DNA from 4 places in the Pseudomonas lini genome. Region 2 is predicted to be linked to each of the others. Evidence: predicted binding sites of a transcription regulator. Region 2 holds the regulator's gene; each other region holds the start of a gene.

Region 1 (7,849 bases), 1.3 Mb from region 2:
CTGAGCATTGGGCAGCCCCGCCATCAGCGGGAACACCGCCAGAATGATCGGTACGGCACCGCGCAGGCCAACCCAGGAAATGAATGCCTTCTCGCGACCATGGAACGCTTTGAAGGGCAGCAGGCCGACCAGCACCGATAGCGGACGGGCAAACAGAATCATCCACAGCGCCAGGCCCAGCGCCGGCAAAGCAATCGGCAGCAGGTCATGGGGCGTAACCAACAGCCCCAGCACCAGGAACATGCCGATCTGGGCCAGCCAGGCCATGCCGTCGAGCATATGCAAAATGCCATGGCGACTGCGGACCGGGCGGTTGCCGATCACCAGGCCGCACAGGTACACCGCCAAAAAGCCACTGCCGTGCAGGGCGTTGGTCAAGGCAAACACGACCAGACCGCCAGCAATCATCAGAATCGGATAAAGACCGGTGGCCAGGTTGATACGGTTGACCAGTTGCAGCAGTAGCCAACCACCGCCGAGGCCGATCACACCACCGATGCCGAACTCGCGCACCAAATGCACAAGCAGATTCCAGTGCAGGCCGGTCTCGCCGCTGGCGAGCATGTCGATCAGGGTCACGGTTAGGAACACCGCCATCGGGTCGTTGCTGCCGGATTCGATCTCCAGGCTCGCGCTCACCCGTTCGTTCAGGCCCTTGCCGCCCAGCAGCGAGAACACGGCCGCGGCGTCGGTGGAGCCGACGATGGCGCCAATCAGCAAGCCCTGAATCATGTTCAGGTCGAACAGCCACGCCGCCGCCATCCCGGTCAGCCCGGTGGTGATCAAGACTCCGACTGTGGCCAGCGACAATGCCGGCCATAACGCCACGCGAAAACTCGCCACCCGGGTGCGCAAGCCGCCGTCGAGCAGGATCACTGCCAGGGCGAGGTTGCCGACCAGATAAGCCGTTGGGTAGTTATCGAAAATAATGCCGGCACCGTCGACACCGGCCGACATGCCCACCGCGAGGATAATCACCAGAATCGGGATACCGAGGCGCGATGAAAGTGAGCTCACCAGAATGCTCGCACCTACCAGCAACGCGCCGATCAAGAACAGGCTGTTGATGGTCGTCGCATTCAAAGGCAGTACTCCAGAAAGCTAAAGGCGGGCACAAACTGACCATGCAGTCTGCGTGCCAGCGATTCTAACCTGTTGAAATGTGATGCTGTCAAAAAGCTTTTTACGATGTACATCCGCTCGAGCTGGGTGAGACCACTGTGGCGAGGGAGCTTGCTCCCGCTGGGTCGCGTAGCGACCCCAAACCGACGCTGCGGTGTGTCAGTTTCAGCGCGTGGGCCAATTGCGACTGCTGCGCAGCCGAGCGGGAGCAAGCTCCCTCGCCACAGTGGTGGTGTAGCCGTTACAGGCTAAACCGCCCAACCATGTTGTTCAGGTCCAGCGCCAGTCGCGACAGCTCGTTGCTGGCCGCGCTCGTCTGGTTGGCACCGGTGGCCGATTGCACCGACAGGTCACGAATGTTCACCAGATTGCGGTCTACTTCACGGGCCACTTGCGCCTGTTCTTCGGCGGCACTGGCGATCACCAGGTTGCGTTCGTTGATTTCGACGATGGCGCTGTTGATGGTGTCCAGCGACATGCCTGCACCACGGGCGATGTTCAAGGTCGATTCAGCGCGCTCGGTGCTGTTGCGCATCGAATCCACGGCGTGTTCGGTGCCGCTCTGGATGCTGCCAATCATGCGCTCGATTTCGCTGGTCGACTGTTGAGTGCGATGGGCCAGGGCACGCACTTCGTCGGCGACCACCGCAAAACCACGACCGGCTTCACCGGCACGGGCCGCTTCGATGGCGGCGTTCAACGCCAACAGATTGGTCTGGTCCGCCAGGCCGCGAATCACGTCCAGCACTTTGCCGATGTCTCGCGACTCGTTGGCTAGATCACCGATCAGGCTGGCGGTGCTCTGTACGTCGGCGCTCATGCGCTCGATGGCGCTCACGGTTTCCTGAACCAGGTCACGCCCGTCGCCCGCCGAGGAGGTGGCGTTTTTCGAGGCTTCGGAGGTGCTCACGGCGTTGCGGGCGACTTCTTCCACGGCGCTGGTCATTTCATTGACAGCGGTGGCGGCCTGTTCGATTTCGTTATTTTGCTGAGTCAGGCCACGAGCGCTTTCGTCGGTGACGCTGTTGAGTTCTTCCGCGGCAGATGCCAGTTGCGTGGCCGAACCGGAAATCCGTTGCAGGGTATCGCGCAGTTTTTCCTGCATCTTCGCCATCGCGGCGAGCAGACGACCGGCTTCATCTTCGCCATCGACGGTGATCGGCCGCGTCAGGTTACCTTCGGCGATTTCTTCAGCCGCGCTCAAGGCGTTGGCGATCGGCTTGGTGATGCTGTTAGTCAGCAGCCAGGCGAACAGCAGGGTCAGGCCGGTCGCGATGACCAGCAGGGTCACCACCAGGTTGAAGGCTGACGAGTACTGGTCGGTAGCTTGCTGGTTGGCGCTGTCGGCCTGCTGGGTGTTGATCTCCAGCAAGCGGTTGAGCACGGTGTTGATGGCTTCAGAGTTGTTCAGCAAATCGGTGTTGACCAGTGTGCGCAGTTCGTCGACCTGATTGTTGCGCGACAGGCTCTTCATCCGGTCTTCGATCTGGCGGTACTGACCCAGTAACTGCACATACTGATCATAGGTTGCACGTTCCTGCGGGCTGGCGATCAGTTTTTCATAGGAGGTCTGAGCCGCTCGAATCTGCTGGTTACGGGTTTCCAGCAGGTCCATGGTTTTCTGCTGGACGTCCGGCTCGCGATTCACCAACAGGCGATAAGCCAGGACACGCAGGCGCAGGGTCAGTTGAGTGAACTCGTCGAGGCTTTTGATGCTCGGTACGCTGTTCGAGGTGATCTCCTCGGCGGCGCCGCGAATCTTGCTCATCTGGTTCAGGGCGAACACCCCCAGGATCAGCATCATGGCGCCAATCAGGGTGAAGCCGAGGAACGCCCGCGGTGCGATATTCATATTACGTAGGGACATGGTGTTCACCGAAAAAAGCGCATTCGTGCGGCGCTGAGACTGTTGTATGGATGACTTATCGGTCATACGACTAAAGTCTTGAGGCGCTGCGCGTTTTTGTCGCAGAAGGGCCGCGGCGACGAAGTGCAGGAACCAGATCCGCCAAACACAGTCTTTAAAGCTCGCGAGGAAGGTCGCCCGCCAGCAAAATCAAGGCCTTGCGCCCGAATAACCCTGGCGTCAGTGGTGACTTTTCTTTATCGTACGCGCCCTTTGAAAATGCCCGGAAAATCAAAATGTTGGAAGCATCCCTAAGCCAATTGGAACAACTGGTCAGCGACCTGGTGCAGCAGAACCAGACCCTGCTCGGCACCCATCAATCCCTGAGTGCAGAACTGGCCCAGGTCAAGGATGAAAACGAAAGCCTGCAACTGAGCCTGATGGAACAGGAAGAGAAACAAGGTGCCACCGCGGCACGCATTCAGGCCTTGGTTGAGCGCGTCAGCGCCGGCCCTGTCAGCGCATGAGTTACGGCGCCGCAGGGGTAAAAGTCGTCTCGATTCTGGGGGAGGACTATTCGATCAAGGCGCCGGCCGGGGAAGAACAGACCCTGCTGGACGCCGCATTGATGTTGAAGGCCGCCCTGGCCGAGACCAAAAAGAAATACCCGACGCTGATCGGTGACCGCTTGCTGGTGTTGGCGGCGATGAATCTGTGCTCGCAGCAGATCGAAATGCAAAAGCGTCATCAAGAGGAACTCAACCGTTACCAAGAGCAAGTCAGCGCCACGGTTGAAGTGATCGCCAAGACAATCAATCAGGCTTGATCAGCTTTGCGCACAACCAAAGAATAAATTGTCGTTTACGTTGTATACAATCGGCATGGCTGTTGCAGTGTTTCAGCCTCTTATTCTTTGGGGGTGCTCCATGCAGTTCTGGCGACGCAGTATTCAATGGCAGTTGATCCTGAGCATGGGCACCGCCCTGCTGATCAGTATTCTGATCGTGGTTGGCGTTTATACCCTCGTGGTCAACCGCCTCGCCCAGCGCTATCTGGTCGAACAAGCGCTGCCGTCGAGCATCGAAGCGATGCGCAATGACATCGAACGAATCCTCGTTCAACCCCTCACCGCCGCCAAGGACATCGCCAGTAACAGCATGGTTCGCGACTGGTTGGGCGGGGGCGAGAACAGTGCCCAGACCGACACATTCGTAAAGTATCTGGAAGGCATCCGCGCCGAGCATAAAGCCTTTACCGCGATTATTGTCGGCACCGCGTCCAACCATTACTTCACTGAAAAAGGCCTGGACCGGACCCTCAGTCGCTCCAATCCAAAGGACGCCTGGTTCTATGCTTTCCTCGACAGCAACCAACCGCGCACCCTCAATATCGACAATGACACCGCCACCGGCGAATTGGCGCTGTTCATCGACTTCAAGGTCGAGCAGGCCGACAAAGTCGTGGGCGTCGCTGGTCTCGGGCTGAGCATGAAAGAGCTGTCGGAGCTGATCCAGAATTTCAACTTCGGTGAGCGTGGCAAGGTCTATCTCGTGCGTTCCGACGGTTTGATCCAGGTTCATCCCGAGGCGCAGTTCAGCGGCAAGCGCACGCTGGTCGAACAGATCGGCGCCCCGGCGGCGCAAGCGGTCATGGGGCAGCTCTCGACCTCCACAGCGTCCGCCACCAGCAGTTTTGTCCGCGATGGCGAAGATTTTCTGGCCTTGAGCCTGCCGCTGCGTGATCTGGGCTGGACCCTGGTGGCCGAAGTGCCGCAGTCGCAAATCTATGCCGAATCCCGTCGCGCGATGTGGATGAGCAGCGCCATCGGTCTGGCGGTGGCGCTGGTGTGCCTGTTGTTGGTGGTGTTTCTGGCCCGTGGATTGGTGCGACCGATTCGTCAGGTAACAGCGGCGCTGGTAGCCATCGGTAGCGGTGGTGGAGATTTGACCCACAGGTTAGATTCCAGCCGCGCCGATGAACTGGGTGACCTCGCTCGCGGTTTCAATCGCTTCCTGGAAAGTCAGCGCGACATGATCGGCGAAGTCCTGGCCACCAGTGAGCGTTTGCGCTCGGCAGTTGGCCAAGTGGCACGGGTGGTGGATAACACGGCCGAACGCTCGGGCCGTCAGCAGGAAATGACCGACATGGTCGCCACTGCTGTCCACGAGATGGGCCTGACCGTGCAGGAAATCGCTCAAAACGCCGGTAACGCGGCCGTCGCTTCGCAAACCGCGCGGGATGAAGCGCTGCAGGCGCGGGAAGTGGTGGGCGGATCGATCCGGCATATAGAAAGCATGTCCGACGAGATTGGCATAGCCGCCGGTGCGGTGGGCGAGTTGGCCCATCAAGTGGCGTCCATCGATCAGGTGTTGGCGGTGATTCGCGGGATTTCCGAGCAAACCAATTTGCTGGCGCTCAACGCCGCCATCGAAGCGGCGCGGGCCGGGGACATGGGGCGCGGGTTTGCCGTGGTAGCCGATGAAGTGCGGACTCTGGCGCGGCGGACTCAGTCGTCCACCGACGAGATCCAGCAGATGATCGGCAGCCTCAAGCAGGGCGCGGAGAATGCGGTGTCTTCCATGCACGCCGGGCAAGCAGCGACCGGCACCGGCGTTGAGTCGAGTCAGCGCACCGGGGCGTCGTTGACGGCGATCACCGGGCAGGTCGAGCGGATCAGCGACATGAACCATCAGGTGGCCACGGCGACGGAAGAGCAGTCGGCGGTGACGGAAGAGATCAACCGGAATGTGCAGGGGATTTCTGACTTGGCGCGGGCTACAGCGGGGGAGGTCAGGGCTTGTCGGGAAGACTGTCAGACGTTGCAGCGGTTGGCGGATGATCTGGCGCGGCAGATGAGCGGGTTTCGGTTGAGCTGACATCGCGTTGATTGTACCGACGCCATCGCGGGCAAGCCCGCTCCCACAGGATTTGGGTGTTGAACACATTATCTGTGAACAACAGAGATCCCTGTGGGAGCGGGCTTGCCCGCGATTGGGTTTCAGCTACGCCACAGAGTTCTAATCAGAACCACTCATCCTGCATGCCCAGGCACACATCATCCCGCGCCTCGAGAATCGCCAGCTCATGGTGACAACCCGGAACTTCCCACGTCAGGAAATATCGCGCCGCCTGCAGCTTGCCTTTATAAAAGCTCACATCCGCCGCGTTCCCTTTGGCTAACCCTTCCTCTGCACGAATCGCCTGTTCCAGCCAACGCCAACCAATCACCGTGTGGCCGAACACTTTCAGATACAGCGCTGAGTTCGCCAGGCTGCTATTGACCTTGCCCTGAGCCAGATCGGTCAGCAGGCCAATGGTCACGGTTTGCAGGCGAGCCACCAGTTTCTCCAGCGGTTCACGCAGCAACGTCAGTGATTCATACGCCTGCGCTCGCTCGGCGGTGTTGGCGATCAGGCGGATCAGTTGCTTGAGCCCCGCGCCCCCGTTCTGCGCCAGTTTGCGCCCCAGCAAATCCAGCGACTGAATGCCGTGAGTCCCTTCATGAATCGGGTTCAGGCGGTTGTCGCGGTAGTACTGCTCCACCGGGTACTCGCGGGTGTAACCGTGGCCACCGAGAATCTGGATCGCCAGTTCGTTGGCCTTCAAGCAAAACTCCGACGGCCAGGATTTAACGATCGGCGTCAGCAGATCCAGCAGCTCATGAGCCTGTTTGCGCTCGGCTTCGCCTTCAAGGGTCGTGGTGTCGTCAAACAGTCGCGCTGCGTACAACCCAAGGTCAAAGGCCCCTTCGACGTAGGACTTTTGCGTCAGCAGCATACGTCTGACATCGGCATGCTGAATGATCGCCACCGGTGCGGTGCTCGGATCCTTGCTATCCGGCACTCGACCTTGCGGACGTTCGCGGGCGTACTCCAGGGAATACAGGTAACCGGCATAACCCAGCATCACCGCGCCCATACCGACGCCGATCCGCGCCTCGTTCATCATCTGGAACATGTAGCTCAAACCGTGGTGCGGCTTGCCTACCAGATAGCCGACACACTCGCCGTTGTCGCCGAAGTTCAGCGCGGTGGACGTAGTGCCGCGCCAGCCCATCTTATGGAACAACCCGGCCAGCAACACGTCGTTGCGTTTGCCCAGGCTACCGTCATCGTTGACCAGAAACTTGGGCACGATGAACAGTGATATGCCCTTCACCCCGGCCGGTGCATCCGGCAGCTTGGCCAACACCATATGCACGATGTTTTCCGACAGCGGGTGATCGCCGCCGGAGATGAAAATCTTGTTGCCCTTGAGTCGATAGGTGCCGTCGGACGCAGGCTCCGCGCGTGTACGAATATCCGACAGCGAGGAGCCCGCGTGAGGTTCAGTCAGGGCCATGGTGCCGAAGAAGCGGCCGTCGATCATCGGTTGCAGGAATCGCTGTTTCTGCTCATCGGTGCCGAAGCTTTCGATCAGATTCGCCGCGCCCATGGTCAGGAATGGGTAGGAGGTCGACGCCGCGTTGGCCGACTGAAAGTGCGCGAAGCAGGCTTGGGATAGCAATGTAGGAAGTTGCATGCCGCCGGCATCGAAACTGCGCGCGGCATTGAGGAAACCGGCTTCGAGGAAGGCATCCACCGCCGGTTTCACTTCCGGAATCAGAATCGCCTGACCGTCCTCATAGCGTGGTTCGTTCTCGTCGCCCTTGCGGTTGTGCGGGGCGAAGAATTTTTCGGCGATGCTGCGGGCAGTGCCGATAGCCGCATCGAAGGTCTCGCGGTTGTGCTCGGCGAACCGCTCACGCTGGGTCAGGCCCTCGGCATCAAGGACTTCATACAGCTCGAAAGCCAGATTGCGGGAACTGAGCAACGTCTCGGACATGGCGGTCTACCTTTTTTTGGAATGGACCGAGTCTAGGCGTGGGGAGGGCGGGCTGAA
Region 2 (7,849 bases):
AGATCGAGTACATCACCACGAAGAAAGCGAACAGCAACGTAATGAAGTCGGCGTAGGAAACCAGCCAGCGTTCGTGATTGACGTGTTCTTCAGGTTGCCGACGACGAGCCATGAGGTTATTCCCTTAATCCATGAAGCCCTGAAGCTTCAACTCAATGGAGCGAGGATTTTCACCTTCGGCGATCGACAGAATCCCTTCCAGCAACATCTCGCGATAACGCGACTGCCGCAACGCGATGGACTTGAGCTTGGCGGCAATCGGCAGCAACATCAGGTTGGCACTGGCCACGCCATAAATGGTGGCGACAAAAGCGACGGCAATGCCGCTGCCCAGTTGCGACGGATCGCCCAGGTTACCCATGACATGGATCAGGCCCATCACCGCACCGATGATGCCGATGGTCGGTGCGTAGCCGCCCATGCTTTCAAAGACTTTGGCGGCTTCGATGTCACGGCTTTCCTGGGTGTAGAAATCCACTTCCAGAATGCTGCGAATCGCTTCCGGCTCGGCGCCGTCCACCAACAATTGCAGGCCTTTGCGCGAGTAGCTGTCGGGTTCGGCGTCGGCCACCCCTTCCAGACCGAGCAAACCTTCCTTGCGGGCGGTCAGGCTCCAGTTCACGACGCGATCGATGCCGCCAGCCAGGTCCACGCGAGGTGGAAACAGGATCCAGGCGAGAATCTGCATGGCGCGCTTGAAGGCGCTCATCGGCGATTGCAGCAGCGCCGCACCGACGGTCCCGCCGAGTACGATCAACGCCGCCGGGCCGTTGGCCAGCGCGCCGAGGTGACCGCCTTCAAGGTAGTTGCCGCCAATGATGGCGACGAACGCCATGATGATCCCGATAAGGCTGAGTACATCCATCAGAGACACGCCTCGACCAGGTGTCGGCCGATATCGTCCAGGCTGTATATCGCGTCCGCGAGTTCGGCTTTGACGATCGCCATCGGCATGCCGTAGATCACGCAGCTGGCTTCATCCTGAGCCCAGATCGCACTGCCGCCCTGCTTGAGCAGACGCGCGCCTTCACGACCGTCGGCGCCCATGCCGGTCAGTACCACCGCCAGAACTTTGTCGCCGTAGGATTTGGCCGCCGAACCGAAGGTGATGTCCACGCACGGCTTGTAGTTCAGACGCTCGTCGCCCGGCAGGATTTTCACCGCGCCGCGGCCGTCGATCATCATCTGCTTGCCACCCGGTGCCAGTAGCGCCAGGCCCGGACGCAGGATGTCGCCATCCTCGGCTTCCTTGACGCTGATGCGGCACAGTTTGTCCAGACGCTCGGCAAAGGCCTTGGTGAAGGCTGCCGGCATGTGCTGGATCAACACGATCGGTGCCGGGAAGTTGGCCGGCAACTGTGTCAGCACCCGCTGCAGGGCAACCGGACCGCCGGTGGAGGTACCGATGGCGACCAGTTTGTAGGCTTTGCGTTTGGGCGCTGGAGACGACGGCGACGCTGCATGGCTGCGAGCCGGAATCGGTGCCGGGGCCGGACGCGCAGGCGCGCCGCTGCCATAGCTGCTGACGCTCGAAGGCGCAGGCGTCGGGGCTGGTGCGGCCACCGGAGCCGGAGCCGGAGCGCTGTAGGCGCTGACACGACGGTTACTGCGCGAGATGCTGAGAATCTTCTCGCACAGCAGTTGCTTGACCTTCTCCGGGTTACGGGAAATGTCTTCGAAATTCTTCGGCAGGAAGTCCACCGCGCCGGCGTCCAGCGCATCGAGGGTAACCCGCGCGCCTTCGTGAGTCAGCGAGGAGAACATCAACACCGGGGTCGGGCAGCGCTGCATGATGTGCCGCACTGCCGTGATGCCATCCATCATCGGCATCTCGTAGTCCATGGTGATCACGTCTGGCTTGAGGGCCAGCGCCTGATCGATCGCCTCTTTGCCATTGGTCGCCGTACCGACGACCTGGATATTCGAATCCGCTGAAAGAATTTCCGAGACGCGGCGGCGGAAAAACCCCGAATCGTCCACCACCAGGACTTTGACTGCCATAAACACTCCATTAGACGGGGCGAGGCTCAGTCGCCCCGCTCCCCCAGAATCAAATACGCCGTGCGGCGTAACGCTTGAGCATGCTCGGCACATCGAGAATCAGTGCAATGCGGCCGTCACCAGTGATGGTGGCGCCGGACATGCCCGGGGTTCCCTGGAGCATTTTGCCCAATGGCTTGATGACCACTTCTTCCTGGCCCACCAACTGGTCGACGACGAAGCCGATCCGCTGAGTGCCCACTGAAAGGATCACCACATGGCCTTCGCGCTGCTCTTCGTGAGCGGCGGAGCTGACCAGCCAGCGCTTGAGGTAGAACAGAGGCAGCGCCTTGTCCCGCACGATCACCACTTCCTGACCGTCCACCACGTTGGTGCGCGACAGGTCGAGGTGGAAGATCTCGTTGACGTTCACCAGCGGGAACGCGAACGCCTGGTTGCCGAGCATGACCATCAGCGTCGGCATGATCGCCAGGGTCAACGGGACCTTGATGACGATCTTCGAGCCCTTGCCCTTGGTCGAGTAGATATTGATGGTGCCGTTGAGCTGGGCGATCTTGGTTTTCACCACGTCCATGCCCACGCCGCGCCCGGACACGTCGGAAATCTCGGTCTTGGTCGAGAACCCCGGAGCGAAGATCAGGTTGAAGCAATCAGTCTCGCTGAGACGGTCCGCCGCATCCTTGTCCATCAGGCCTTTCTTCACGGCGATGCCGCGTAGAACATCAGCGTCCATGCCTTTGCCATCATCGGAGATGGACAGCAGGATGTGGTCGCCTTCCTGTTCAGCGGACAGGATCACCTTGCCGCTGCGAGGTTTGCCCATCGCTTCGCGCTCAGTCGGCTCTTCAATACCGTGGTCGACCGAGTTGCGCACCAAGTGGACCAGCGGGTCGGCCAGGGCCTCGACGAGGTTCTTGTCGAGGTCGGTTTCTTCGCCGACCAGCTCCAGGTTGATCTCTTTCTTGAGCTGGCGAGCCAGGTCGCGAACCAGACGCGGGAAGCGCCCGAAAACTTTCTTGATCGGCTGCATCCGGGTCTTCATGACCGCGGTTTGCAGGTCGGCCGTGACCACGTCGAGGTTCGACACGGCCTTGGACATGGCTTCGTCGCCGCTGTTGAGGCCCAGACGGACCAAGCGGTTACGCACCAGAACCAACTCGCCGACCATGTTCATGATTTCGTCGAGACGCGCGGTATCGACCCGCACGGTGGTCTCGGCTTCGCTGGCCGGTTTTTCCGGTGGCGGCGCAGCCGGGGCACGAGCAGGAGCCGGTGCAGCAGCGGCAGCAGGCTTGGGCGCCTGGGCTTTTGGCTCAGGCGCTTTGGCGACAGGTGCCGGCGCCGCTGCCTTGACGACTGGGGTTGCTACCGCCGAAGCAGCAGAACCGGTGCCCACTTCAGTGAACTTGCCTTTACCGTGCAATTCGTCGAGCAGCGATTCGAACTCATGATCGGAGATCAGATCACCGCCGGCCGCTTTAGCGGTTGGCGCAGCCGGGGCCGGGGCCGAAGCAATCGCCGATTCCAGCGCATCGACCGCAAAGTTGCCTTTGCCGTGCAACTGATCGAGCAGTGTTTCGAACTCGTCATCGGTGATGTCGGAGCTGTCGCCTGCCGCTTTCGGGGCAGCCGGTGCGGCGGGCGCCGCGACCACTGCATCGGCGGCGAACTGGCCTTTGCCGTGCAATTGATCGAGCAACGACTCGAACTCGGCATCGGTGATTTCGTCGCTGGTCGCCGTATCGGCGGCAGGCGGAGCAACCACAGGCGCCTCGGCCTGAGCCTTGACGGCATTCAGCGAGTCCAGCAGTTGTTCGAATTCGTTATCGGTAATGTCACCGGATTCACTTTCAGCGGCCGGCTCTTGCACCACTTCAGCGACAGGTGCTGCTTCATCGCCGGTTTGCGGCTCGGCCAGGCGGGCCAGAGCAGCCAGCAATTCAGGCGTGGCAGCTGTGATCGGGCTGCGTTCGCGGACCTCGCTGAACATTCCGTTCACCGCGTCCAGTGCCTCGAGAACCACGTCCATCAGTTCCGAGTCGACGCGTCGTTCACCCTTGCGCAGGATGTCGAACACGTTCTCGGCGATGTGACAGCACTCCACCAGCTCATTGAGCTGGAGGAAGCCGGCGCCCCCTTTTACAGTGTGAAAACCGCGAAAAATTGCATTGAGCAAATCCGCATCATCCGGTCGGCTTTCAAGCTCGACCAGCTGTTCGGACAGTTGCTCTAGAATCTCGCCGGCCTCAACCAGGAAATCCTGAAGGATCTCTTCATCGGCGCCGAAGCTCATTAAGGGGGTGCTCCTGAGGTCTAAAAACCTAAAAAACCTAAAATGCTAAAACTCTAAAATCCTAGGCTGGATAACAAATCGTCCACATCGTCCTGACCGGACACAACGTCTTCTCTTTTATCGGCATGAATCTGCGGACCTTCACCCTGAGAGAGATGTTTTTGTGGATCTTTTTCAGCGAGCATCGCTTCATGGTCATGTTCGATACCCGCAAAGCGGTCGACCTGACTGGCCATGAGCACGAGCTTGAGCAGATTGCTTTCAACGTCGGTGACCAACTGGGTCACGCGCTTGATCACCTGACCGGTGAGGTCCTGGTAATCCTGGGCCAGCAGAATGTCGTTGAGGTTGCTCGACACGACGCGGTTGTCTTCGCTGCTGCGTGTCAGGAAACCGTCAACCCGCCTGGCCAGTTCTCGGAACTCTTCAGCCCCGACTTCGCGACGCATGAACCGTCCCCAATCCGTGCTCAGCGCCTGAGCTTCATCGCTCAGGCCATTGATCAGCGGCGTGGCGTTTTCCACCAGGTCCATGGTGCGGTTGGCCGCGGCCTCGGTCAGCTTGACCACATAACCCAGGCGCTCAGTGGCATCGGTGATCTGAGACACTTCCTCGGCTTGCGGCATGTGCGGGTCAATCTGAAAATTGACGATCGCGCTATGCAGCTCGCGGGTGAGCTTGCCCACTTCCTGGTACAGGCCGCGGTCACGGGTCTGGTTGAGCTCATGGATCAGTTGCACAGCGTCGCCGAACCTGCCTTTTTCAAGGCTTTCGACCAGTTCGACCGCGTGTTTTTTCAGGGTCGATTCGAAATCGCCCTGTGAAGATTCGTTTTGCTCCATAGCTCCCCCGTGACGGACTGGCTTTGCACATCAACCGATGCGTTCGAAGATCTTTTCAATCTTGTCTTTCAACGCTTGAGCCGTGAATGGCTTGACCACATAGCCGTTCACACCCGCCTGAGCGGCTTCGATGATTTGCTCGCGCTTGGCTTCAGCGGTCACCATCAGCACCGGCAGGTGCTTGAGCTTTTCATCGGCGCGCACGTGACGCAGCAGATCGATGCCGGTCATGCCAGGCATGTTCCAGTCCGTTACCAGAAAGTCGATGCCCCCGCTGTTGAGAACCGGAATGGCAGTGATGCCATCGTCAGCCTCGACCGTGTTGGTGAACCCAAGGTCACGCAACAGGTTTTTTATGATCCGCCGCATCGTTGAGAAGTCATCAACGATGAGGATTTTCATGTTCTTGTTCAATTCGACCTCCAAGCAGTCTTAAACGCGTCCAGCACCTGGACGCGCCATTTCAATCAATCCGGCAAAGCACTCAATGACTGTCTGGAGCACAACAGATCGAAACCGGCGCGGTTCAACACCACACCTGCTCCATTCGCAGTGTCCCCACACTGCCTTCAGCGCGCTCGCCACTCCCCCAAACGCCCCCGCAAACGGGCCGCGCACTGGCTGTGTAACTGGCTGACCCGCGATTCGCTGACCCCCAGGACCTCACCGATTTCCTTGAGATTCAACTCTTCGTCGTAGTACAGCGCCAACACCAGTCGCTCACGCTCCGGCAAATTGGCAATCGCGTCCGCCAGCGCCGCCTGGAAGCGTTCATCTTCCAGATCGCGTGACGGCTCGAGATGAGCACTGGCGCCATCCTCATGCAGCCCTTCGTGTTCGCCGTCCTGCAACAGATCGTCGAAACTGAATAACCGGCTACCCAGGGTGTCGTTCAAAATCCCGTAATAATCGTCGAGACTCAATTGGAGTTCGGCCGCAACTTCGTGATCTTTAGCGTCACGGCCGGTTTTAGCTTCAATCGAGCGAATCGCGTCGCTGACCATGCGGGTATTGCGGTGAACCGAACGTGGCGCCCAGTCCCCCTTGCGCACTTCATCGAGCATCGCGCCGCGGATTCGAATGCCCGCGTACGTCTCGAAACTCGCGCCTTTGCTGGCGTCGTATTTGGTTGATACTTCAAGCAGGCCGATCATGCCGGCCTGGATCAGGTCTTCGACCTGGACACTGGCCGGCAAACGCGCCAGCAAATGGTAGGCAATGCGTTTTACCAAGGGCGCGTAACGCTCGATTAGTTCGTACTGCGCGTCACGTGCCGAGTTCTTGTAGAGGTTGTAACCACTGGCTGTCATAGGACGGGTCCTGCCGTTTGTTGCACGAGGCGCTCGACGAAAAATTCCAGATGCCCACGCGGGTTGGCCGGCAGCGGCCAGGTATCGACCTTCTGCGCAATGGCCTTGAATGCCAGAGCGCACTTGGAACGGGGAAAGGCTTCGTAGACGGCACGCTGCTTCTGCACGGCCTTGCGCACGCTTTCGTCGTAAGGCACCGCGCCAACGTATTGCAAGGCGACGTCGAGGAAGCGATCGGTGACCTTGGTCAACTTGGCGAACAGGTTGCGGCCCTCCTGCGGGCTCTGCGCCATGTTGGCCAGGACGCGGAAACGATTCATGCCGTAGTCGCGGTTCAGCAGTTTGATCAGCGCGTAGGCGTCAGTGATCGAGGTCGGCTCGTCGCACACCACCAGCAAGACTTCCTGGGCTGCGCGAACGAAACTGACTACCGAGTCACCAATGCCCGCAGCGGTGTCGATCACCAATACGTCGAGGTTGTCGCCGATGTCGCTGAAGGCCTGGATCAGGCCGGCATGCTGGGCCGGGCTCAGATGAACCATGCTCTGGGTGCCGGACGCGGCCGGGACGATGCGGATACCGCCGGGCCCTTGCAGCAGCACGTCGCGCAGCTCACACCGGCCTTCGATCACATCGGCCAAAGTACGTTTGGGTGTCAGCCCCAACAGGACGTCGACGTTCGCCAGCCCCAGATCGGCATCCAGCAGCATGACGCGCCGGCCGAGCTCAGCTAGAGCCAGGGACAAGTTCACTGACACGTTAGTCTTCCCGACGCCACTTTTGCCGCCGGTCACCGCGATCACCTGTACGGGATGCATGCTGCCCATGTTATTTCTTTACCTTGTCTTACTTAGACGGAGGCCACATTACTGGCTGCGCGTTCACCAACTGAACAATGCATTGGCAGACCATCGATGTAGGTACAAAAACTGTTCATTAATACCTCAGCCAACCCGCTTGGTCGGACTGTGGTAGAGGTCAGCGAACATATCAGCCATGGCTTCTTCGCTGGGTTCTTCCTGCATTTGCACGCTAACGGCGCGGCTGACCAACTGATGACGACGCGGCAGATGCAAATCATCCGGGATCCGCGGGCCATCGGTCAGGTAAGCCACCGGCAATTCATGACTGATGGCCAGGCTCAACACCTCACCCAGGCTTGCCGTTTCATCCAGTTTAGTCAGGATGCAGCCAGCTAGCCCGCAACGCTTGTAACTATGATAAGCGGCGGTTAGAACCTGTTTTTGGCTAGTGGTTGCCAAGACCAGATAATTTTTTGATTTGATCCCTCGTCCGGCCAGGCTTTCGAGCTGCATGCGCAGTGCCGGATCGCTGGCCTGCAGGCCGGCGGTATCGATCAGAACCACGCGTTTGCGCAGCAAAGGTTCCAGCGCCTGCACCAG
Region 3 (7,849 bases), 1.4 Mb from region 2:
CGTTCCTCGAACGCTGGATGCGCGAGCGCGTCAGCCCCAAAGCCTTGTTAGGCAACGTGCAGAGCCAGTTCGAACAGATCCCGCATTTGGCCAACATGGCTCGCGACCTGCTCGAGCGTATGTCCCAGCCCCACGCCAACGACCCGCCGCCCCCTTGGCACAAGCGCAAGGACGACTGGTTCCTGCGCCTGCTCGGCACCGCTCACTTGGCCGGTGGCACGATACTCGCCGCCGGTGGCCCGTTGAACGATTTGGGGCATTGGCCCGCCGGAATCATGGTGGCGGTCGGTTTGTATCTGGTCGTTCGCCGATAGCCAGTTGGGTGTTCGGCTGGCACACTGTTTGAACGCTGAATTGAACATTGGCCTCAGCTATTGAAGTAGAGCCCGCTGTCGGAGTCGAAGATGAAAAACTGGCTGGACGAGATCAAGTGGGACGCCGATGGCCTCGTGCCGGCGATTGCCCAGGATCACAAGACCGGACGCGTCCTGATGATGGCCTGGATGAACCGCGAAGCGCTGGAACTGACCGCTGCCGAGAACCGTGCCATTTACTGGTCACGTTCCCGTGGCAAGCTGTGGCGCAAGGGCGAAGAGTCTGGCCACGTGCAAACCCTGCATGAGATGCGCCTGGACTGTGACGCTGACGTGATCATCCTGATGGTTGAGCAAATCGGCGACATCGCCTGCCATACCGGCCGTCAGAGCTGCTTCTACCGCGTCTTCGAGAACGGCGACTGGAAAACCGTCGACCCGGTGCTCAAAGACCCGCACGCTATCTACTCCGCAGGACACACACATGAGTGACACCCTGACCCGTCTGGCCCAGGTACTCGAAGAGCGCAAAGGCGCCGCCGCCGACAGCTCGTATGTCGCCAGCCTGTACCACAAGGGCTTGAACAAGATTCTGGAAAAAGTCGGCGAAGAGTCGGTCGAAACCATCATTGCTGCCAAGGATGCCGCCATCAGCGGTGACTGCAGCGATGTGATTTACGAGACCGCCGATTTGTGGTTCCACAGCATGGTCATGCTCGCCCAGTTGGGGCAGCATCCACAGGCTGTGCTCGATGAACTGGACCGTCGCTTCGGTCTGTCCGGACATACCGAGAAAGCCTCTCGCCCGTCCGCCTGAACATCTATTACAGAGGAACGCAACATGGGCATTTTTGACTGGAAACACTGGATCGTCATCCTGGTTGTCGTCGTGCTGGTGTTCGGCACCAAGAAACTGAAAAACCTCGGTACTGATGTCGGCGAGTCGATCAAGGGCTTTCGTAAAGCCATGAACGACGACGAGAAACCGGCCGACACGACAGCGACCCCGGCTCAACCGGTTCCACCTGTTCAGCCACAGGCCACACAGTCCGTGAACCCGCCGCACACCATCGACGTGCAGGCGCAAAAAGTCGAAGAGCCGATCCGCAAAGACTCGTGAGCACTGACTAATGTTTGGTATCAGCTTCTCTGAACTGCTGCTCGTCGGCCTCGTCGCCCTGCTGGTGCTGGGCCCCGAGCGTCTGCCGGGCGCTGCGCGCACCGCCGGCCTGTGGGTCGGGCGGCTGAAGCGCAGCTTCAACGCGATCAAACAGGAAGTTGAACGTGAAATCGGTGCCGACGAGATTCGCCGGCAACTGCACAACGAGCACATTCTGTCGCTGGAGCAGGAGGCGCGGAAGATCTTCACGCCGACTCAGCAGGAGGCTACGCCGGTTCAGCCGGTTGAGCCTCTGTCGGAGCAAACGATTCATGCTCCGATTGCAGAAACTGCACCTGCCGCTGCACCGACGGAAACGGTGAAAGCTGTTGAACCGGCGCCGGTGGTCGCGTCCGTAGAACCTGTTGCTCCTGCCGCCGCGCCGACAACACCGGCGCCTCACGACACCACTTTTCCGCCGCGAGTCTCATGAGCGATCTCCCCGAAAACGACCAGCACATGCCGCTGGTTTCGCACCTCACCGAGTTGCGCACGCGCCTGCTGCGTTGCGTGGCGGCGGTGTTCATCATTTTTGCCGGGCTGTTCGCCTTCACCCAGCAAATCTACACCTTCGTCTCCACGCCGCTGCGCCAGTACTTGCCAGCCGGCGCGACGATGATCGCCACCGACGTGTCGTCGCCGTTCCTGACGCCGCTGAAGCTGACCATGATGGTTTCGCTGTTCCTGTCGATCCCGGTGATCCTGCATCAGATCTGGGGCTTTATCGCGCCAGGCCTCTACAAGCATGAGAAGCGCATCGCGGTGCCGCTGCTGGTCTCCAGCATTCTGCTGTTCTACACCGGCATGGCGTTCGCCTATTACCTGGTGTTCCCGCTGATCTTCAAGTTCTTCGCCGCCGCCACCCCGGCCGGCGTGGAGATGATGACCGACATCAGCAGCTACCTCGATTTCGTCATGACGCTGTTCTTCGCCTTCGGCGTGGCGTTCGAGATTCCGGTGGCCGTGGTGCTGCTGGTGTGGATCGGCGTAGTCAACGTTGCCTACCTGAAAAAAATCCGCCCGTATGTGATCATCGGCTGCTTCGTGGTCGGCATGATCCTGACGCCGCCGGACATCTTCTCGCAGACGCTGTTGGCCGTTCCGATGTGGTTGCTGTTCGAGATCGGCATCCTGTTCGGTAGCCTGATCAGCAAGCGCGGCGAACATCCGGACGATCAGCCGGCTGACGATCACAACGACCAGCCGCCAGCGACTCAAGCGTGAACCTGCTGCTCCTCGAAGAGGCCGACTTCATTGCGGCCGACCGGGTGATCTTGCGCGATCGGCGGTTGACTCACATGCAGGAAGTCCATCGCTCGGTGGTCGGCGACAGCATGCGCGTCGGGCGTATTGGCGGACTGATGGGCACAGCCGAGGTGCTGCGCCTGGACGCCGATGAGGCCGAGTTGCGCGTCACCCTCGATCAGCCGCCACCGGCCAAGCTGCCACTGACTTTGGTGCTGGCCCTGCCGCGACCGAAAATGCTCCGCCGGGTGTTTCAGACCGTGGCCGCCATGGGTGTGCCGCGCATCGTGCTGGTGAACAGCTATCGCGTCGAGAAGAGCTTCTGGCAAACCCCGTTCCTGGAACCCGAGGCGATTCGCGAGCAATTGATCCTGGGTCTTGAACAGGCCCGCGACAGCGTGCTGCCAGAGATCGTCATCGAGAAGCGCTTCAAGCCCTTTGTCGAAGACCGTCTGCCGGCCATTACCGAAGGCACCTTAGGCCTGGTCGGCCATCCCGGCAACTACCCGCCCTGCCCTCGTGGCCTGAACGAACCCGTGACCCTGGCCATCGGCCCCGAAGGCGGCTGGATTCCCTACGAAATCGACTTGCTGGCCAAGGCCGGCTTGCAACCGGTGCAACTTGGCGAGCGCATTCTGCGGGTTGAAACAGCCGTCACTGCGCTGCTGGCACGCCTCTTCTAACCCCAGACACTTATCCTGTGGCGAGGGAGCTTGCTCCCGCTCGGCTGCGAAGCAGTCGTAAAACCGGTGAATGCAGTCTTGCTGGAAAAAAGCGGTGGCCGCTTCGCGCCCAAGCGGGAGCAAGCTCCCTCGCCACAAGTGCTTACTCGCCTACAGATTCCTGCCAGCCGGCCGATACAGTTCCCATAAAACCGATTAGGCCCTAGGGGAGTTGCAGCATGTACCGTTGGCTAGCCGAAAAACTGGGAAACGTAAGCGTCAATCGCAAACTGGGTATCGGCTTCGGTCTGGTGCTGCTTCTGACCTTGTTGATCACCTTCACCGGCTGGACCGGTCTGAGCGGTGTGATCAGCCGTGGCGATACGCTTGGGTTTATTTCCAGCCTCAAGGAGCTGACCAAAGACCTGCGCCTGGCCCGTCTGGATTACGAAATGCGCCGTGGCGAACAAGGCTCGGGCGCCATCAATGATCTGCTCGGCCAACTCGATAGCGGCCTTAAAACCGCACGCACACTGATCGAACAGCCTGGCGATCTAGCAATGATCGACCAGCAACTGGCCGCCGTCAGCGAGTACAAACGCACCGTCGCCGACCTGACTCAAGCCACCGCTACCCGCGAAGACGCCCGCAGCAAACTGGGCGCTACCGCCGATAACGCCGTGGCCCGGGTCGCCGAAGTCGAAAAATCCCTGTTGCAAGGCGACAGCGTCGCTCAGTTCAACAGCGTGATCGACCTGAGCAAGCTGATCCAACAAGCGCGCTTTCAAGTGCGCGGCTACACCTACAGCGGCAAGCCCGAGGCCGAGCAGCCGGCGCTGGACGCCATCGGCAATGCTCTGAAGAACCTCGAAAGCCTGCCATCTCAACTGCCGGAACAACACATTGCCAACCTGCAACAGGCGACCGACTCGCTCAAAGCTTATCGCGGGGCCGTCAGCCAGTTTCGCGACGCTCAAGTCGCCAGCGGTGCTGCTATTAAACGCATGATCGCACAAGGCGACATTCTGCTCGACACCAGCAAAAAGCTCACCGCCTCGCAAACTGTCGTACGTGACACCGACACAGCGCACGCCAAGAACATGCTGCTGTTGGCTACTGTCCTGGCGTCGGCCTTTGGTTTGTTCGCGGCCTGGGCCATCACCCGCCAGATCGTCATTCCTCTGAGCCAGACCCTCAAAGTGGCCGAGCGTGTCGCCGCGGGCGACCTGACCCACAATCTCATTTCCGAACGTCAGGACGAACTGGGCCAGCTACAGCGCGCCATGCAGAGTATGACCCTGGGCCTGCGGGAACTGATCGGTGGCATCAGCGATGGCGTGACCCAAATCGCCAGCGCCGCTGAAGAGCTGTCCGCCGTCACCGAACAGACCAGCGCCGGAGTCAACAGCCAGAAGGTCGAGACCGATCAGGTGGCCACCGCCATGCACGAAATGACCGCCACTGTGCAGGAAGTCGCGCGCAACGCCGAGGAAGCGTCCGAAGCCGCCGTCGCCGCCGACCAACAAGCCCGCGAGGGTGACCGGGTAGTCGGCGAAGCCATCGCCCAGATCGAGCGCCTGGCTACCGAAGTCGGTAACTCCACTGCCGCCATGGGCGATCTGAAGCGCGAAAGCGACAAGATCGGCAGCGTGCTCGACGTGATCAAGTCCGTGGCCCAGCAAACCAACCTGCTGGCGCTCAACGCCGCCATCGAAGCCGCCCGCGCCGGTGAAGCCGGGCGCGGTTTTGCGGTGGTCGCCGACGAGGTCCGCAGCTTGGCCCAGCGCACCCAGAAGTCCACCGAAGAAATCGAAGAGCTGATCGTCGGCCTGCAAACCGGCACTCAGCAAGTCGCGACCATCATGGACAACAGCCGCAGCCTGACAGACAGCAGCGTCGAACTGACCCGACGCGCCGGTAGCTCGCTGGAAAGCATTACCCGCACCGTGTCGGCAATCCAGTCGATGAACCAGCAGATCGCCGCCGCTGCCGAGCAACAGAGCGCGGTGGCTGAAGAGATCAACCGCAGCGTGCTGAGCGTGCGTGATGTGTCCGAGCAGACCTCGGCCGCCAGTGAAGAGACCGCGGCGTCCAGCGTTGAGCTGGCGCGGTTGGGGGCCCATTTGCAGAGGCTGGTGGGGCGGTTCAAGGTTTGAGGTGATGCGGGCATCCCGGTTCGCTTGAAACCGGAGTGATGCAATCGCGGGCAAGCCCGCTCCCACAGGATCCGCGCCGAACACAAAGTTGTGCTCAGTCAGATCATCAGCGCAAAAAAAACCCCGCTTTCGCGGGGTTTTTCATTAGGCCAACTGAGGCTGCACGCTCACAGGCTTGAGCGGCAACAGCGGCGCATGGGGATCGGCATCCACCGATGTGCGCCAGGCTTGCAGCCACTCGGCGTGGCCTTCGTTCCAGACCTGCTCATGCAAGCGACCCAGTGCCACCGGATCACTCAGCAGGGCCACTCGCTCGTTGTTGGTCAGCCCGGCAGGACCGACCTTCATCGCATGGCGAACCCGCTCGATACGCAGCCATTCGATCGGCTCGGCCTGACGGTGACGGGATGTCGCCAGCGCGCACGCCAAGGCGTTCTGTTGCGGATCGACCACTGCCCGGACGAAGCCGTCGTTCAGCGCATGCCAACGGTTTTCGTGGGTGTACTGGTCGGTTGCCAGCAACGCCTGTGGCGGATTGTATTCCTCAGGGATCAGGAACAGGCTTTCGTCACGGGACTTGAGGCCCAGGCCGACACGGCTGGAGATCACCGATACCGGGATCGACAGCATCAGCGAACCGACAATCGGCACCAGCCACCAAAGGAAGCTCGGGTTCAGCCAGATCACCAACAACGCCCAGAAGAAGCCCAGCAAGGTTTGCGGACCGTGGCGCTTGGCCGCTTCGCTCCATGGTGTGGAATCGTCGTCACGTTGCGGCGAGTTCCAGGTCGCGGCCCAGCCGAGGAACGCGGCGAGTACGAAACGGGTGTGAAAGATCATCCGCACCGGCGCCAGCAGCATGGAGAACAACATCTCCAGCAGCATCGACAGCGTCACCTTGAACTTGCCACCGAACTCTTTCGCACCCTTGGCCCAGATCAGGATGATGCTCAGCAATTTCGGCAGGAACAGCAGCACGATGGTCGTCGAGAACAGCGCAATTGCCTTGTCCGGCTGCCATTGCGGCCACAGTGGATAGAGCTGACGCGGTTCCAGGAAGTATTGCGGCTCCATCAACGTGTTGACCGCCAGCAAGGCCGTCGACAACACCAGGAACAAGAACCATAACGGCGCAGACAGGTACGACATCACGCCGGTCAGGAACACCGCACGGTGCACCGGGTGCATGCCCTTGACCAGGAACAGCCGGAAGTTCATCAGGTTGCCGTGGCACCAGCGACGGTCACGCTTGAGTTCGTCCAGCAGGTTCGGTGGCAGTTCTTCGTAGCTGCCCGGCAAGTCGTAGGCAATCCATACGCCCCAGCCGGCACGGCGCATCAGCGCAGCTTCGACGAAGTCGTGGGACAGAATCGCACCGGCAAACGCGCCTTTACCGGGCAACGGCGCCAGGGCGCAGTGCTCGATGAACGGCTTCATGCGGATAATCGCGTTGTGACCCCAGTAGTGGGATTCGCCCAACTGCCAGAAGTGCAGACCGGCAGTGAACAGCGGACCGTACACACGCGTGGCGAACTGCTGCATACGCGCATAAAGGGTGTCCATGCCCGACGCACGCGGCGCGGTCTGGATGATCCCGGCGTCCGGCGTGGCTTCCATCAGCCGCACCAGACTGCTCAGGCATTCGCCGCTCATCACGCTGTCGGCGTCGAGCACGACCATGTACTTGTAGTCACCGCCCCAACGACGGCAGAAGTCGTCGAGGTTGCCGCTTTTACGTTTTACGCGGCGGCGGCGACGACGATAGAAGATCTTGCCGAAGCCTTTGCCTTCACGGCAGACGTCCAGCCAGGCCTGCTGCTCGGCAACGCAGATGTCGGCGTCGTTACTGTCGCTGAGCACGAAAAAGTCGAAGCGATCCAGGTTACCCGAGGCCGCAACCGATTCGAAGGTCGCCCGCAAACCGGCGAACACCCGCGGCACGTCTTCGTTGCAGATCGGCATCACCAGTGCGGTGCGTGCGTCCTTGGCGATCGGCTCGTTGCCGGCGCTGGCGCCGGAAATGCGGTACTTGTCACGGCCGGTGATCAACTCGAGGAAGCCCATCAGCGCGGTCCAGAAGCCCGCCGAGACCCAGCAAAACAGAATCCCGAACATAATCAGAATGCTGGTTTGCAAGGCATATGGCAGCACTTGCGTGGCGGTTTGGGTCAGCGGTTGATGCAGGACTTCTTCGAGATCGACGAACGACCAGCCCTGGTACGGCATGATGCCTTTCATGTACCAGCCGGCGACGATCGTCTGACCGAGCATCAGCACCAGCAGAATGTAGCGGCGGATCGAACCGACGGTGCG
Region 4 (7,849 bases), 170 kb from region 2:
GAGGACGGTCATTCGGCGTTCAGCATCAGTTCCAATAACGGCTTGCGGCCGTTCTTCAATGAAGTCTACGAATGCATGGCGGCGCTGGGCTTGCCGCGCGATACCTTCATGCACGAGATGGGCGTCAGCCAGTTCGAGATCAACCTGCTGCACGGTGATCCGCTACTGTTGGCCGACCAGACTTTGTTGTTCAAGCATCTGCTCAAAGAAGTGGCGCTCAAGCATGGCCTGACCGTGGTTTGCATGGCCAAGCCGTTGGCTCATACGCCGGGCAGCTCGATGCATATTCACCAGAGCATCGTCGAGATTGGCACCGGGCGTAACGTATTCAGCGACAAGGCCGGTGAGCCGACCGCGACCTTCCGTCATTTCATCGGTGGTCAGCAGGCCGGGCTGGCGGATTTCACCGCGCTGTTTGCGCCGAACGTGAACTCTTATCAGCGCCTGTGCCATCCTTTCGCATCGCCGAATAATGCCTGCTGGTCCCACGACAATCGCGCGGCCGGGCTGCGCATTCCGGCCAGTTCACCGGTCGCTCGTCGGGTCGAAAACCGCTTGCCGGGGGCCGATGCCAATCCGTATCTGGCGATCGCCGCGAGTCTGGCCGCGGGGTTGTATGGCATCGAGAACAAACTGGAGCCGAGCGAGCCGATCCAGGGTGAGTTCGTTGTGCCGGATAATCTTTCGTTGCCGTGTACCTTGCATGCCGCTCTCGAACGTCTGAAACGTAGCCAATTGGCCAAGGAACTGTTCGGCAAGGAGTTCATCGAAGGCTACATCGCTTCGAAGACCATGGAGTTGACCAGCTTCTTTGATGAAATTACTCCCTGGGAACGGCGTGTTCTAGCAGCCCAGGCCTGACGACCCGTCGCCGTCGGGCTATCGTTTGTCGATAGTCCGATACTCACTGCAAGGAGCCGCTCGGAACGCCGATGCGCCAAATCTTGAAATCTTTCCGGGGGCTTTATTTCGCCTCGCTGATGATGTTGATCGGCTCGGGCCTGTTGAGTACTTACCTTGCCCTGCGCCTGGCAGCCGATAAAGTCGACAGCCTGTGGGTCGGTGCGTTGATGGCCGCCAACTATTTCGGCCTGGTGCTAGGCGGCAAGATCGGCCACCGGCTGATTGCCCGGGTCGGGCATATTCGAGCTTATTCAGCCTGCGCCGGGATCGTCGGCGCGGCGGTGCTGGGTCATGGCCTGGTGGACTGGCTGCCCGCGTGGCTGTTCCTGCGGGTGATCGTCGGCCTGGGCATGATGTGCCAATACATGGTGATCGAAAGTTGGCTCAATGAGCAGGCAGAAGCCAATAAGCGTGGGGTCGTGTTCAGCGGCTACATGATCGCCTCGTACCTGGGGCTGGTATTGGGTCAGCTGATTCTGGTCATGCACCCGGGCCTGGGCCTGGAATTGCTGATGCTGGTCGCGCTGTGTTTCGCCCTGTGCCTTGTGCCGGTAGCCCTGACACGGCGGATTCACCCGGCGCCTTTGCACCCGGCGCCGATGGAACCACGGTTCTTCATCAAGCGCGTGCCGCAGTCATTGAGTACGGTGTTGGGGTCGGGTTTGATCGTCGGTTCGTTCTACGGTCTGGCGCCGCTGTATGCCTCGCAGCAAGGGTTATCGACCGAACAGGTCGGTCTGTTCATGGGTAGCTGCATTTTTGCAGGGCTGGTGGTGCAGTGGCCGTTGGGTTGGCTGTCGGACCGCTATGACCGGGCGCTGTTGATCCGCTGTTTCGCGTTTAGCCTGGCGCTGGCAGCGTTGCCCCTGGCAATCATGCGGCAAGTGCCGCTGGAGGTGCTGTTCATCGCCGGGTTTTTCTGTTCGCTGGTGCAGTTCTGTCTGTACCCGTTGGCGGTGGCGTTCTCCAACGACCATGTCGAGGGTGATCGCAGGGTGTCGCTGACGGCGATGCTGCTGGTGACCTACGGTGTAGGCGCGAGTATCGGGCCGCTGGTGGCCGGGGTGTTGATGAAGCTGTTCGGCAGTCAGATGCTCTATGCCTTCTTCAGTTTTTTCGCCTTGGTGCTGGTATGGCGAATTCGTCCGAAAGCGGTTACCAACCTGCATCAGGTGGACGATGCTCCGCTGCATCACGTGGCCATGCCGGACAGCATGTCGAGTTCACCACTGGTCGCTTGCCTTGACCCGCGAGTCGATGAGCAGGTGGTGCAGGATCAGATGCAGAATCCGGTCAACCCTGAGGCTGACTTCAATCCGGATGCCGAGCCGGAAACCGAAGCTGCAACAGATTCGGAATCGTCAGACCCTGACGCGGGTCGCGAGCAAAGTTTTACCGAAGCAAGGCCTTGATCAAGGCATAAAAAAAACGGGCAGTCACCGCAAGGGACTGCCCGTTTTTTTATGGGAGCGACGTATCAGAAGTCGTCTTTATCGAAGCGCCGCGCTTCGCGCTGAAGCTGATAGACGAACCGCTCGACCTGGCGCTGCACCAGGCCGCTCATGTTGTGAAAACGCACGCCGGCAAAAGTGGTGTTGATCTTTTCTTCGAAGTGCAGGTAACGCAACTCGACCGGTGCCGTCATGTTGCCGAAGGGCAGGGCCGCAACGAAGCGGTCATAGACCTGGCCCAGTTGTAGCTTGGCGGTGATGTCGCCCTCGAAGCGCAACTTGCAGCCGGTGGCGGAGATGTCCAGCAGTTTGCCGTTGATGGGCGACTTGAGTTTGTCGCCCCCCAGTTCGACATTGACCAGTTGTGCCAGCTTCAACGCAGCGCGAAAAGCATTGCGGCGCTGGTGGTAAACCACCTCATCGGGCAGCGCGCCACGGTAGCAGCGGCCATCGCCGGATTCGTCGATGGTCAGCGGGCCATTGCTTTCCCAGGCGATGCGTACACCGTCGTGGAAGCCTTCGACCTTGAACGGTTCGCCAGCCAGCAGATAGCGTTCGCCGTCGCGCGGGATCATTTCGTCCAGGGCGATCATCTTGCTGTCACGGTCGATGTCCACCAGATAACTCTGGAAGCGCTGGCTGCGCTCATGGAACGTGATGATCAGCGGGTCATGGCTGTCTTGCAGCTGACGCAGATTGCCGGAGATTTCCAGGGGCGTGGTGAGCACCTTGGGTGGCTGCGGAGCATCTTCCGCGCTTAAGGCATTGGACACGGGGTATCAATCTCCAGACAAATATGGCTACTGGCCGGCATTCTGCCAGCATGTTTCGCGTCTTGATAGAGCGGGCTCATTGAAAGGCTCAAGCCTGACTGAGCGGACGTGGTTTTGCGAGTTTGGAGGTTGAACCGCGGGCATCGTAGAGCGCTGGTGGCTCGCCGCCGGTGAGGATTTTCAGCTGGTTGGCCGTGGCGGCCTGCTGCACCAGAATCGACTGGCCATTGTTGACATTGGCGGCCTGACACTGGGCCAGGAGGTCGGTCAGCACGTCGCTCTGTGCCAGCAACTGGTCACCGATGCTCGAATGGCTGGCAAGTTGCTCCAGGCCCTGGCGATTGGTCGGCAGGTTGAGGCTGGCGAGGATTTCACTGCGTTTGCGGCCATGCTGCTCAAGCAAAATGATCAATGCCTGTTTCTGCGCCAGAATCTCTTCGAGCAGTGGCATGTCGCGACCATGCAACGCGAGGGACTCGGTTTGCAGCAGCTCCAGCAGGTGTTGCGCCGGTGCAAAGTCGTCGATGATCAGTTGCAGTAAATTAGTGTCGTGCATGGCTGGCCTTGGGTTTTAAGCGTCCAAAAGCCGGCGCGGGCCGTGGCCTAGCGCTGGGCTTCGAAGTTGAGCAGTTTGCTGGCTACACGGTTGCTGTCGACTTTATAGCTGCCATCGGCAATCGCTGCTTTCAACTCGGCCACGCGGGCTTTGTCGAGTGCAGGCTGATCGCGCAGCTTGTCAGTGACCTTCTGCAACTGTTGAGCCTCATTGCTGAGGTGTACCGATTCCCCGCTTTTGGTGGTACTGGCCTGTTCGGCCGGGGTATTCAGCGGCGCGGATTGGCCGGCTTCGGCGGTTTCCTTCGCAGCGCTGGTACGTGTACTGCCCGTAAGTGACGAGGAGCTGTTTAAACGACTGAAATCGATGACCATGACAAAAAACCTCTGGGTATTTGGACGCTTGCCATGTTTTCGGCTCTTCCCCGGAAAACTTTAGGCCCATTTATCAATGAGCTTGCATGCGCCAGCGCGTGTTCCGCATGCGGCACAGTTTAGGGAACAGCCAGGCTACGCGCCATATATTCACGAACAGAGATTCCCTACATAGCTACTTCCACCTGGCCGGGCGCGGTGACTTGCGCCTTGATGACCCGCTGGGAGTTAAGGTTCTTCACGCGAATCTGTTCGCTCATGCCGCCATTGGACAGCGCTTCACCCGGCATACGTACACTGAGCGTACCACTGCGGGCGGTAATCACCACCTGATCGCCCTTGCGAATGACTTCCGCCTGTTCGAGGTGCACCAGGGTAATGACCTGATCGGCGACCATTGGTCGGGTAAGTTTCTGTCCGATCGCCTGATCCACGGAGGTCAGAAAACCCTGATTTATCAGGCTGATATCACGCTCGCGCAGGGTCACGTCCTGAGACTCGATAATCCCTGTGCGCTTGAGGGGGCGGGTGGTGGTCACGATGTCGCGAAACAGCCGTACTTGAGCGGGTACGAAGACTGTCCAGGGGGAGGCGCCCTCGCAGCGAACCTTGACCGTGACCCGGCCCAGAGGCCTGGCGGGGCTCTCGAGGGTGGCTGTCAATTCCTTGTCGCACATGGGCATGCGCAGGCGTGGATCGAGCTGGTTGACCTCGATCTCGTAGCGTCCTTGTGTTTGACTCGTGGCCAGATAGTCTTCTACGGTGAATTCAAGAAAGCCCTGAGTGACGCCGATAAGCATGTCAGGCAAGGTAACCGCGTCAGCAAGGGCAGGGCTGCCAGCGTTGAACAGGCAAACGGCCGACATCACGCAGAGCAATCTGCGGCAGGTTGATGTCAGGCGTCGGAAAAATGTCGGTTCTGTGTTCATGAGAGTTAAAAAGCAAGCGCCGTGCCGTTTAGTGATGAATGTGCGTCGCAACACACTTAGCGTTGGTGTAGGAGTCTGGCATGGCTGGTGTAATGGATTCGGTGAACCAGCGCACGCAACTGGTAGGGCAGAATCGCCTTGAGCTGTTGTTGTTCCGTCTCGACGGCCAGCAGCTGTATGGGATCAACGTATTCAAGGTTCGTGAGGTGCTGCAATGCCCCAAGCTGACCCTGATGCCCAAGTCCAGTCCTGTCGTGTGCGGTGTGGCAAATATTCGGGGGGCGACCATTCCGATTCTGGATCTGGCGATGGCGACCGGTTCCGGAGCGCTGAAAGATCAAAGCAATCCCTTCGTGATCATCACGGAGTACAACACCAAGACCCAGGGTTTCCTGGTGCGCTCGGTGGAGCGCATCGTCAATATGAACTGGGAAGAGATTCATCCGCCACCCAAGGGCACCGGGCGCGATCACTACCTGACGGCTGTGACTCGGGTCGACAATCAGTTAGTCGAAATCATTGACGTCGAGAAGGTGCTGGCGGAAGTGGCACCGACACCGGAAGCGATTTCGGTGGGCGTGGTGGATGTCGAGACTCAGCACAAGGCGTTGTCCTTGCGCGTGTTGACGGTCGATGATTCATCGGTGGCGCGCAAGCAAGTCACGCGTTGTCTGCAAACGATCGGCGTCGAAGTGGTGGCGTTGAACGACGGTCGGCAAGCGCTGGATTACCTGCGCAAGCTGGTCGATGAGGGCAAGAAGCCGGAAGACGAGTTCCTGATGATGATCTCCGACATCGAAATGCCGGAGATGGACGGGTACACCCTGACGGCCGAGATCCGCGCCGACCCGCGCATGCAAAAGCTTCATATCATCCTGCACACTTCGTTGTCGGGTGTGTTCAATCAGGCGATGGTCAAGAAAGTCGGTGCCGATGACTTCCTGGCCAAGTTCCGTCCTGATGACTTGGCATCCCGGGTGGTCGACCGGATCAAAGCAGCAGATATCAGCTAGGGGCGTTTTGCCCCTGGCGGTCAACACGATTTAAGAGGCCGCATCATTGTCTACGGGTAATTTGGATTTCGAACAGTTCCGGGTCTTCCTGGAAAAAGCCTGTGGCATTTTGCTCGGTGAGAACAAGCAATACCTGGTCTCGAGCCGTCTCAACAAACTGATGGAACAGCAGGGCATCAAATCGCTGGGTGAATTGGTTCAGCGCATCCAGACCCAACCGCGCAGCGGTTTGCGCGAGCTGGTGGTGGATGCCATGACCACCAACGAAACCCTGTGGTTTCGTGACACCTATCCGTTTGAAGTCTTGAAGAACAAGGTATTGCCTGAGTCGATCAAGGCAAGCCCCGGACAGCGCCTGCGGATCTGGTCGGCGGCGTGTTCGTCGGGTCAGGAACCGTATTCGCTGTCGATGTCCATCGATGAGTTCGAGCGGGTCAACATGGGCCAGTTGAAGATGGGCGTGCAGATCGTTGCCACGGATCTGTCCGGCACCATGCTGACCAACTGCAAGACCGGTGAATACGACAGCCTGGCCATCGGCCGCGGTCTGTCGCCCGAGCGCCTTCAGCGTTACTTCGACCCGAAAGGGCCGGGACGCTGGGCCATCAAGGCACCGATCAAGAGTCGCGTGGAATTTCGTTCGTTCAACCTGCTCGACAGCTACGCAAGCCTGGGCAAGTTCGACATCGTGTTTTGCCGCAACGTGCTGATCTACTTCTCCGCCGAGGTGAAGAAAGACATCCTGTTGCGCATCCACAGCACGCTCAAGCCCGGCGGCTATCTGTTCCTTGGCGCGTCCGAAGCGCTGAACGGTTTGCCGGATCATTATCAAATGGTCCAGTGCAGCCCGGGGATCATTTACAAGGCGAAGTGATTCGTTGCTTCATCAAAAAACGGGAGTCCTCAGGGGCTCCCGTTTTTTTGTGCCTGTAATTATCTCTCAAAATCACCACAACCCCTGTGGGAGCGGGCTTGCCCGCGATAGCGTCGTATCAGTCGACATCAATTTGATTTGTTACACCGCAATCGCGGGCAAGCCCGCTCCCACAGGGTCAGTTGTTGTTCTGGCGATTGGTGATAAGCGGCAGAAAAGCGGCAGGCGGCGGAAATCGGTTGCCGCTTTTCTGGCATTGCCGCCTTGCCACCGCGCGCAAAGCCCCGGTTTACGGGCTTTTTTGAATTGGCACGCCGCTTGCTATGTCCATCGTACGAAAAATCAGGTCACCCGAAGGTTTCCCGACATGAGCATCAGCTTCGATAAAGCGCTCGGTATCCACGAACAAGCCTTGGGCTTTCGCGCCCAGCGTGCCGAAGTCCTGGCCAACAACATCACCAACGCCGACACCCCGAACTACAAGGCTCGGGATCTGGACTTCTCGAAAGTGCTCGCCGAGCAGAACGAGAAAACCAAAAACGGCAAGTTCGCCTTGAACATGACCAACAGCCGTCACATCGAAGCTGAAGGCATGGGTAATGGCGACGAGTCGCTGATGTATCGCACGCCGATGCAACCGTCGATCGACCAGAACACCGTGGACGCCCAGCTGGAACAGTCGAACTACGCGGAAAACGCGGTCAACTTCCAGGCCAGCTTCACCCTGCTCAACAGTAAATTCAAAGGGCTGGTGTCAGCCCTGCGCGGAGAGTAATCCATGTCCCTATCCAGTGTTTTCAACATTGCCGGTAGCGGCATGAGTGCTCAGACCACGCGCTTGAACACCGTCGCCTCGAACATCGCCAACGCCGAGACCGTCTCGTCGAGCATCGACCAGACCTACCGTGCCCGTCACCCGGTGTTCGCCACCATGTTCCAGGGCGGCCAGAGCGGCGGCAGCGATTCGCTGTTCCAG

Evidence for each region. The regulator FliA, encoded in region 2, starts transcription of late flagellar genes. The targets are predictions, from matches to a motif close to CTAAAGTTTNNNNNNNNNNNGCCGNTAA.
Region 1: the regulator FliA is predicted to act here: its motif matches at 3,045-3,072, upstream of AB3226_RS16990 (methyl-accepting chemotaxis protein).
Region 3: the regulator FliA is predicted to act here: its motif matches at 3,552-3,579, upstream of AB3226_RS16635 (methyl-accepting chemotaxis protein).
Region 4: the regulator FliA is predicted to act here: its motif matches at 4,094-4,121, upstream of flgM (flagellar biosynthesis anti-sigma factor FlgM).

The regions. Positions count from the first base shown of each region.
Region 1 is NZ_OZ061318.1:3,737,914-3,745,762, forward strand. It holds gene AB3226_RS16985 (potassium/proton antiporter) at 1-1,083, opposite strand, end outside; gene AB3226_RS16990 (methyl-accepting chemotaxis protein) at 1,364-2,989, opposite strand; gene AB3226_RS16995 (hypothetical protein) at 3,265-3,495, shown strand; gene AB3226_RS17000 (cell division protein ZapA) at 3,492-3,794, shown strand; gene AB3226_RS17005 (methyl-accepting chemotaxis protein) at 3,895-5,844, shown strand; gene AB3226_RS17010 (acyl-CoA dehydrogenase) at 5,990-7,792, opposite strand.
Region 2 is NZ_OZ061318.1:5,073,125-5,080,973, reverse strand. It holds gene motD (flagellar motor protein MotD) at 1-112, opposite strand, end outside; gene AB3226_RS22985 (flagellar motor protein) at 125-865, opposite strand; gene AB3226_RS22980 (chemotaxis response regulator protein-glutamate methylesterase) at 865-2,001, opposite strand; gene AB3226_RS22975 (chemotaxis protein CheA) at 2,051-4,294, opposite strand; gene AB3226_RS22970 (protein phosphatase CheZ) at 4,348-5,136, opposite strand; gene AB3226_RS22965 (chemotaxis response regulator CheY) at 5,167-5,538, opposite strand; gene fliA (RNA polymerase sigma factor FliA) at 5,706-6,446, opposite strand; gene fleN (flagellar synthesis regulator FleN) at 6,443-7,273, opposite strand; gene flhF (flagellar biosynthesis protein FlhF) at 7,391-7,849, opposite strand, start outside.
Region 3 is NZ_OZ061318.1:3,657,857-3,665,705, reverse strand. It holds gene ubiB (ubiquinone biosynthesis regulatory protein kinase UbiB) at 1-314, shown strand, start outside; gene hisI (phosphoribosyl-AMP cyclohydrolase) at 405-806, shown strand; gene AB3226_RS16660 (phosphoribosyl-ATP diphosphatase) at 799-1,131, shown strand; gene AB3226_RS16655 (twin-arginine translocase TatA/TatE family subunit) at 1,156-1,434, shown strand; gene tatB (Sec-independent protein translocase protein TatB) at 1,445-1,906, shown strand; gene tatC (twin-arginine translocase subunit TatC) at 1,903-2,697, shown strand; gene AB3226_RS16640 (16S rRNA (uracil(1498)-N(3))-methyltransferase) at 2,694-3,401, shown strand; gene AB3226_RS16635 (methyl-accepting chemotaxis protein) at 3,620-5,536, shown strand; gene mdoH (glucans biosynthesis glucosyltransferase MdoH) at 5,681-7,849, opposite strand, start outside.
Region 4 is NZ_OZ061318.1:4,898,331-4,906,179, forward strand. It holds gene AB3226_RS22145 (glutamine synthetase family protein) at 1-861, shown strand, start outside; gene AB3226_RS22150 (MFS transporter) at 933-2,315, shown strand; gene AB3226_RS22155 (flagellar brake protein) at 2,381-3,127, opposite strand; gene AB3226_RS22160 (flagella synthesis protein FlgN) at 3,216-3,683, opposite strand; gene flgM (flagellar biosynthesis anti-sigma factor FlgM) at 3,731-4,057, opposite strand; gene flgA (flagellar basal body P-ring formation chaperone FlgA) at 4,225-4,986, opposite strand; gene AB3226_RS22175 (chemotaxis protein CheV) at 5,067-5,999, shown strand; gene cheR (protein-glutamate O-methyltransferase CheR) at 6,046-6,873, shown strand; gene flgB (flagellar basal body rod protein FlgB) at 7,241-7,648, shown strand; gene flgC (flagellar basal body rod protein FlgC) at 7,652-7,849, shown strand, end outside.